2 regions of the Oxobacter pfennigii genome follow, and region 1 is predicted to be linked to the other one. Evidence: riboswitches for the same ligand, from Rfam matches in the RefSeq annotation. Region 1 holds a riboswitch; the other holds the start of a gene.
The links. A riboswitch is a leader RNA that binds a small molecule or an ion and turns the genes downstream of it on or off. The one in region 1 is predicted to bind thiamine pyrophosphate.
Positions count from the first base shown of each region.

Region 2: another riboswitch for thiamine pyrophosphate. It lies ahead of thiW (energy coupling factor transporter S component ThiW); the one in region 1 lies ahead of OXPF_RS14285 (thiamine-binding protein).

Region 1 covers NZ_LKET01000039.1:216,513-220,942, reverse strand. The annotation lists gene OXPF_RS14295 (helix-turn-helix domain-containing protein) at 1-152, opposite strand, end outside; gene OXPF_RS23415 (hypothetical protein) at 554-676, opposite strand; gene rlmD (23S rRNA (uracil(1939)-C(5))-methyltransferase RlmD) at 729-2,369, opposite strand; TPP riboswitch at 2,603-2,710, shown strand; gene OXPF_RS14285 (thiamine-binding protein) at 2,803-3,093, shown strand; gene OXPF_RS14280 (ABC transporter permease) at 3,065-3,874, shown strand; gene OXPF_RS14275 (ABC transporter substrate-binding protein) at 3,871-4,430, shown strand, end outside.
Region 2 covers NZ_LKET01000021.1:144,120-148,549, forward strand. The annotation lists gene OXPF_RS03825 (HD-GYP domain-containing protein) at 1-675, shown strand, start outside; gene OXPF_RS03830 (metallophosphoesterase family protein) at 696-1,553, opposite strand; TPP riboswitch at 1,698-1,807, shown strand; gene thiW (energy coupling factor transporter S component ThiW) at 1,880-2,389, shown strand; gene thiD (bifunctional hydroxymethylpyrimidine kinase/phosphomethylpyrimidine kinase) at 2,403-3,212, shown strand; gene cytX (putative hydroxymethylpyrimidine transporter CytX) at 3,205-4,404, shown strand; gene thiM (hydroxyethylthiazole kinase) at 4,405-4,430, shown strand, end outside.

The sequences.
Region 1 (4,430 bases):
CAGATGCGCTCAATCACCTCAAGTGCAACATACTCATTCTTACTCATTTTTGAAAATGTACTGGCACTAACATTCGCCAATTTTCTTACGTCAGATTTCTTTAAATCCTTGTCAATAATGAGTTTCCACAGCTTTTTATAACTGACACTCATGCCTTCACCCCTATCTTTAACGATAAAAAAGTAATATCTTGTTACAACAATTAGAATTATATCACAGTTATTCCGACAAACCAATAATTACTTATGATAAGTCGCATTTTTTTTGCTTATCTCAACATAGGAGTTTTACTAACAAAAAATCAGAAATTCTCTTTTAAAATAATAAAACCTGCCCCCTAATAAAAAGGACAGGTTAATTAACTTTTGTGTTTTTCATATTTTCCGTATTAGTATAGCCTTTCAAACCCGCATATTCAAACACACAATGCAACCGACACCAATTCTTAACACTGTAGTATGGGTCGTATCGATGCGTATCATTTCATTCCCCTCTAAGCAAATCCATTGCTGGCACCGTTACCTGCTACCCTTTTTGAACTGGCAGTTTAAACTTATCTATACTTCAATTGATTTGAAGCAAGGTATGCGAAATGATAGTATTCCAGTAATTCCGATGTAATTTGCTTATATAACTCCGACAAATCCTTTTCCGTATCTATTGCTATTACCCTCATTCAAATCCTCTTTATATACCAAGATTTTTTCATTTATACTTTTTGCTGTTACTCATATCATGCTAAAATGATTTAAAGCTTCTGTTATGGCTTTCTCTTTATTAAGTGGACATTGTGGCACTCGTGCATCTTCTGACTTTGGAAGATTGTAACTTGTACCAATCTCCAAACCCAATTTTCTTTTTACCTGTGAAATATATAGGCTTGATACTTTCATACTATGATTTTTTAAAACATAATCCTTTATTTCTTCATAGGTTGCCTTGCTTTCAGCAGTAGTAATATCAAGCTCATCAAGGCTTAGGTCAATCTCAATTCTATCATCAGGATTTTTTCTGGACAAACAGACAACCGTCTCCACATGGCTGGTCACCGGGAACATATCTACAGGCTGTATCTCCTTAACCTTAAACCCGTTTTCCTCCAGATATTTTAAATCCCTGGCAAGAGTACCGGGATCACAGGATACATAGACAACCGTTTTAGGCGCCATGGCAGCTATTGTCTTTAAAAGTGCTTCGTCGCAACCCTTTCTGGGTGGATCGACTACAATAACATCTGCTTTTATACCCTGTTTATATAATTCGGGGATTACTTCCTCGGATTTTCCCACGATAAATTCGACATTGCTTATGTTATTTTCCCTGGCATTCTTTTTAGCATTTTCTATAGCAGGCTCAACAATTTCAACCCCATATACCTTTTTTGCTTTTCGGGCTAAGAATAGTGATATGGTCCCTGTTCCGCAGTAAGCGTCTATCACTGTCTCTTCTCCCGTAAGATTGGCATATTCCAATGCCTTGGAATACAATACTTCAGTCTGGATTGGATTCACCTGAAAGAAGGAAAGAGGAGAGATATTAAACTTCAAATCTCCTATATAGTCTGTTATTGTGGGACTTCCGTAAAGTACCTTTGTTTCCTGTCCCAATACCACATTGGTGACTTCCCTGTTTATATTCAGTACCACGCTTTTTAAGCTTTCTACTTGCTCCTTTAACATGGCAATGAGCTTGTCTTTATGAGGTATGTCATATCCGTTTATAATGACTGCCACCATCACTTCACCGGTTCTGAGAGCCTTCCTGACCATAATGTGCCTTAACAAGCCTTTTCCTGCGGCCTCGTCATAAATTGAAATATCATTATAAAATGCCCATTTTTTGATTATATCCATTACCTTGTCACTTACTTCATCCTGTATAAGGCAGGAGAGAGTGTCTATAATTTCATGGGACCTGGGAGCATAAAAGCCCGCCACAGGCTTGCCATTCTGAACACTTATGGGAAACTGGGCCTTGTTCCTGTACCGGTAAGGGTTTTCCATACCGATGGTGTCGTATATTATTACATCCTTCAGCTTTGCTATTCTCTCAATGCTGTCAATTACCCTCTGCTTTTTGAATTTAAGCTGGGCTTCATAGGAAAGATGCATAAGCTGGCAGCCTCCGCATCTTTTTAAGGTACACATGGGTTCAGTCCTGTCAGAAGACTGCTTTATAATTTTATTCAATTTCCCGAAAGCAAAGTTTTTGTTCACCTTTACGATTTTTATCTCGGCTTCCTCTCCCGGCAGCGCTCCGGGAACAAATACGGTGAAATTGTTTATTCTTCCTACACCTTCGCCTTCATAGCCTAAATTATCTATTTTAATTATATAGTCCTTGTTTTTTTCAACAGCAGCATTAACCATAAAAAACCTCCGAAAATAAACTATCTTTAGTTTGTCCTTTTTATTTTATATTATAAAGAAATAAAAAAAAAGCCCATCTATAGATGTATATATAGATGCGCTCAAAATGTAGGATTGGCCCTTTAAGCCATTTTTACATTTGATATTATTGACATATAAACTAATGTATATAACACTTTGTATAAAATTTACCATTGAAATTTATATTTAACAATCCTATAATATATTGGAAAAGAATAAAATCGGGGAGCTGGATGAGTCCGGCTGAGAGGGGACCGTATGTTCCGACCCATAACCTGATCTGGATAATGCCAGCGTAGGGACGTTTTAGCACTCTTAAGCTGATGTTATCCATCAGCTTTTATTATTTCCAAATTTTCCCTCTACCAACTGTGTATTGCCGGAAAAAATATCAAATAAGGAGGCGAGCGAAATGGCCGCAATAAATGTAAGCCTGCAAATTATACCGAAGGTCAAGGACGAAGATACCTACAGGGTGGTGGACGAAGTAATCAAGCTTATACAGCAATCCGGTGTTCCATATATAGTGGGCCCTATGGAAACCACTATGGAAGGTGAGCTTGATGAGCTTTTAGAAATCGTGAAAAAGGCACAGAATGTATGTATAAGAGAAGGCGCCACAAGGGTGCTGTCCGTGGTCAAGATAGATTACAAGCCAGAAGGTGTGACAATGGATGAAAAGATATACAAATACAGAACTTAAGCTCAAAAATAGTTTTTTTATAAAAAGGCTGCCCTTTTTATCGGTGTTTTCTATAATTATGCTTTGGGAGGCACTGGTAAGGATTTTAAAGATACCAAGCTACATACTTCCTGGCCCTTACGAAGTAGGTATGTCTCTTTTTGAATCCAGGAAAATTATTTTAAGCCATACTGTTGTAACTTCCACAGAAGCCATTTTAGGGTTTATATTATCAACAATTACAGGATTGGCCCTTGCCTTTGTCATGAACAGGTGGAAAACAGTCAAAAGCATTCTTTATCCCCTGCTGGTTATTTCCCAGACAATCCCCATAATTGCCCTGGCCCCCCTCATACTTATATGGATGGGCGTAGGCGTTCTACCAAAAATTATGGTGGTAGTGCTTGTTTGTTTCTTTCCTATCTGTGTGAGCACCACCGAGGGGCTGCAGTCTGCGGATCCGGATATGATAAATTTGATGAAAGTTATGGGTGCAGACCATTTGAAGATATTCCGGGAAGTGGTCTTACCATCTGCTCTCCCCCAATTTTTTTCAGGGCTTAAAATTGCAGCCACATACAGTATAATGGGGGCGGTTATCGGGGAATGGCTGGGTGCCAAATCCGGGCTAGGGATTTATATGACCAGAACCATGAGCTCTTACAGGACGGATTTGCTTTTTGCATCTATAGTGGTTGTAGTGGTAACAAGCATATTCTTATTTATGATAATTGAAATTATAGAAAAATTGATTATTCCGTGGAACCGCGTGAAAGATATTAAAGGAGATGATGTAAAATGAAAAAATATATTATTATAGCATTCATATTTTGTGCGGCAGCTCTTTCAATGCTCACTGGCTGCAGCACAAATCAAAATAAGGACGGAGGGACAGGACAGGATACAAAGACTCCGGATAAAATAATATTTACCCTGGATTGGGCACCAAATACCAATCATACCGGAATATATGCAGCCAAAGCTAAAGGCTTTTTTGAAGAAGAAGGACTGGATGTGGAAATAATCCAGCCCGGTCAAAACACTGCAGACCAGCTTGTGGCATCGGGCAATGCCCAGTTTGGCATAGGATACCAGGAAGGCGTAACCTTAGCCAGGCTTGAAGGCCTTCCCATTGTGTCAATTGCAGCGGTAATACAGCACAATACCTCGGCTTTTGCCGCACCCAAGTCAAAAAACATAAATACTCCTAAAGACTTTGAAGGGAAAAAATATGCCGGCTGGGGCTCACCTATCGAAGAAGCAACCCTTAAAGCGCTGATGGATAAATATAATGCAGATATTAACGAGGTCACAATTCTCACGACGGGGGCCACAGATTTTTTTGCCACCACTGAGAA
Region 2 (4,430 bases), on a different contig from region 1:
GGCCATTCCGAAAGGGTTGCCCAATATGCTGCCGGAATAGCAAGGGCTATGGGTAAATCAGAAAGCCAAATCGATATTATTAAAAGGGCTGGACTGCTCCATGATATAGGAAAAGTAGGAGTTCCTGACAGAGCATTGAACAAAGCCGAAAAGCTTACCGATGAAGAGTACGAGCTTATGAAAAGTCATAGCAGAGAAGGGGCACGCATACTTGAATCCCTGGGTTTTTTTCATGACCTTATCCCTTATGTGTTGTATCACCATGAAAAATATGACGGGACGGGTTATCCTTTTGGCCTTGAAGGAGATGCAATTCCGGAAGGAGCCCAGATTATTTCTGTAGCCGATGCGTTAGATGCACTTACTTCAGATAGGGTTTACCGGAAAGCTACACCCTGGTCTGTGGCCGTTGAAGAAATCATAAGAGCAAAAGGCAGTCAATTTTCACCTGTCGTTGTTGATGCATTTTTAGTTTGGCTTAACCAGCCTGAGATGATTATAGGTCCTTTAAATAATCCCGGAAATGATATAAGCAGGACAAGTAAGAACATACCTCTTTTATGCAATAAATGCGGCATAACACTCCCTTATCCCGTAAATGGGGTATCTAATTGCTATGTTTGTGGAGAAAGTTTTAATGTGGAACAGATAGGCGGAGTATGGCATTTCAAGTAGCTTCCATTTAGCTTAGGACGCTATTTTTTTATTACAAACTCATCCATAACTGTGCCCTTAAGATCCATCGCGTATACATTTAAACCATCCCCTTCAGCATCCACCAGAACAAAATGGTGCCTGGCTATGGGGGGAATTATCACTCCTTGACTGCTTATATATTTGTCTCTCAGCTTTTCACCTCCCCCTCCCGTTATAACCTGATATATAGGATTTTTAAAATTACCATCCAAAAAGGAATTGTCAATCAGTCTTCTTGTATAATTATGCTCATGGGCAGAAAAAACCACATGGATTTTATGTTTATCAACTATGCTCCACAATAAATTTCTATAATCGGGATGCAAGTCAAGGCAGTTGCCGTAATGAGCTCCTGTGGGAAAGGCAGGAGAATGGAAAAAAAGAAGTTTATATTTTTTTTCAATTGATGCTGCTGCTTCCAGAAAGTTCAGCTGGGCTTCGTCAATTTTATGAGCGCTTCTAAATCGAAAGGTATTAAGGATAATAAGCCTTACATGCTCAAAATCCTTAAAATACACTAAGTTGTTGTAGCCTTGAAGGGAGGAGTCAAGTGCAAAATCACCGTAGAATGAAGAAAAGGCTTTTTCATATCTGTCATCATTTGAGCGGCTGCCTATTTCATGGTTTCCTGCCACAGGGTATACGGTAATATCCGGATGATATTTATAAATAAGCTTTTTTAAATGTTTCAGCTGGAATATTAATACATCTTCATCCGGGTGTCCCGCCACAGTATCTCCTAAGGCCACAATGAATTGGGGCTGTAATTTCACTGTTTGCTTAAAAATCTTTGTCAGTATCTCTTTGTTAATGCCGTTATTTTTTCCTTTGCAGTCGCTTATAATTATAAACCTCATGGTTTCCCTGCCAAAATATAAATATACAATAATAATATGCTGGCAGCGCTTCAGCTGAAACCGTATTATTTTTATATTTTTATATGGAAATCTTACTGGCTTATTGTTTAATGATAATTTTCATGTTATATTATACTAAAAAATAAAATGTGCTAGGGGGGCCAGTATATGCTGGCTGAGATAAGGGACTATATCCCTTGACTCTTATACCTGATCTGGTTAATACCAGCGTAGGAAAGCGTTAATAATATTAATCTATTAGTGCAGCCTGCGGGCTGTGCTTTTTTAATTTATTGCACCCCGGCACAAAAACGGGAGGAATTATAATGAAATCTAAAAACATTTACAAGCTTACCTTAAGTGCACTCCTTGTAGCTTTTGGAGTTTTATCCGGCTCTGTTTTTTACATCCCCTTTTTGGGAGGGAAAATGTTTCCTGTACAACATTTTATAAATGTGTTTTCCGGAGTTTTGTTAGGGCCTCTTTATGCGGTTGTCAATGCTTTTTTAATTTCGCTTCTTAGAAATATAATAGGGACTGGTTCACTTTTAGCCTTTCCGGGAAGTATAATCGGAGCTTTCCTTGCCGGACTGCTCTATAAGAAATTCAAAAGCATATACTGGTCAGCTTTAGGTGAAGTAATAGGCACAGGAACAATCGGAGCAATCGCGGCATATCCTGTTTCTGTATTTTTAATGGGAAAGGAAGCTGCCATATTTGCCTTTGTTGTGCCATTTTCCTTAAGCACCGTAGGGGGAGCAATTTTCGCAGTAATTATATTAAGCTTGCCGGTATTTAAAAAAATCATGGCGGATGAGCAAAAAAAATTAAACTAGGAGATGAATATTTATGTTTAATGCATTGACCATTGCAGGCTCTGACAGCTGCGGAGGAGCAGGAATACAGGCAGATTTAAAGGCTTTTTCTGCCAATGGTGTATATGGCATGAGTGTTATTACTGCCGTTACGGCACAAAACACCATGGGAGTTTTCGGTATACAGGATATAAGCCCTGAAATTATAAAAGGTCAGATTGATGCCATATTTGATGATATAGAAGTGCATGGGATTAAAATAGGCATGGTTTCAAAGATTGAATCCATAAAAGCAGTTGCACAAAGCCTAGAAAAAATAAAAAAACTTCCATATATAGTGCTGGACCCGGTTATGGTGTCTAAAAGCCGGTTCAAGCTTTTATCAGAAGATGCCACAAAAACTCTTATAGAAGAGCTGCTGCCTTTAAGCTTTTTAATAACCCCGAACATTCCCGAAGCAGAAGAAATAACCGGGAGAAAAATTTCAAATATTGATGACATGAAACAAGCAGCAAAAGAACTTCATAAAATGGGGCCCAAGAATGTCCTTGTGAAGGGAGGGCACCTTAACGGCCCGGCTACGGATATATTTTACGATAGTGTAAATTTTTCTGAAATAAAAGGTGAAAGGATAGATACCATACACACACATGGAACAGGATGCACATTATCTTCAGCCATCGCAGCAAATCTTGCAAAGGGTATGGAGGTTTTAAGTGCCGTTACCATGGGCAAAAATTACGTGGCAAAGGCTATAGAAAAAGGATTTAAGCTGGGAAAAGGAGTAGGACCGACGCATCACTTTTATGAACTATACAGAAAGGCGGGAATTTTAGATGAATAATAAGTTGTCATTTATAAGCTTTGTAAGCCTTTGGTTCGGTGCAGCAATTTCTCTGGCAGAATTAATGACAGGAGGATTGCTTGCAGGCTCCGGATTCAAAAGCGCAGTAGCAGCCATAATTATAGGGCATATTATAGGAACGCTTATTTTGATTTTAGGCGGCTACATAGGCTTTAAGGAAAAGATTCCGGCCATTGAAGGGACAAAAGCTTCCTTCGGTAATTTGGGAACAAAGCTCTTCGGTATTCTTAATATCATTCAGCTGACCGGCTGGACCACCATTATGATAATTATAGGAGCCAGAACATTTAATGAGGTTGCTTTAAAGCTGTGGGGAATAGATAATTTCATCCTCTGGGCGGCAGCCATAGGTATTTTAATTGCAATTTGGATAGCCATGGGCATTCAGGGATTTAAATATTTAAATACAATAGCAGCAGGGCTTCTCTTTGCATTGACTATCATTTTAAGTTTTTCGGTATTTAAGAACAGAGAACTGATTGAAGCGGTAGGCCAAAGTCCCTTAAGCTTTGGAGCAATGATTGAGCTTAATGTCGTAATGCCTCTTTCCTGGCTTCCCCTTATTGCGGATTATACCAGGTTCGCAGAAAATAAGGCAGGTGCTGTGGCTGGCAGCTTTATAGGCTATTTTATAGGCAGTACCTGGATGTACATAATAGGTCTGGCACTTGCCCTAACTTCAGGTACTACGGATATAGGCGGTATTTTAATCGCATCAAGGCTGGGTTTTGTGGCGGCAGGAGTTATATTATTATCGACCATTACTACAACCTTTATGGATGCATATTCGGCAGGCGTCAGCTCTTCATCGATAATCAAGGGTATCAATGAGAAAAATACGGCAATTGCAATAACGGTTTTATCAACCATGCTGGCGGCCTTCTTCCCCATGGAACAATATGAAAATTTTCTATATCTTATAGGTTCGGTCTTTGCTCCTCTGTTTGCTGTTGTATATACCAATTATTTCATACTTAGAAAGAAAAAGGATGATGGAGCTGAAATTAAGCTTCCGGCGTTGATTTCCTGGGCATCTGGTGTAGTATTATATCACATTATAAAAAATAAAGATATTTTCTTAGGTGTAACAGTGCCCGTAATGCTTATAACAGCTCTGATTTTTGTTATTATCAATAAGTTAGCGGGAGAAAGAAGAGGGTTGAGGGCTTAAATGGGGAATAAGGTTCTGATTGATAT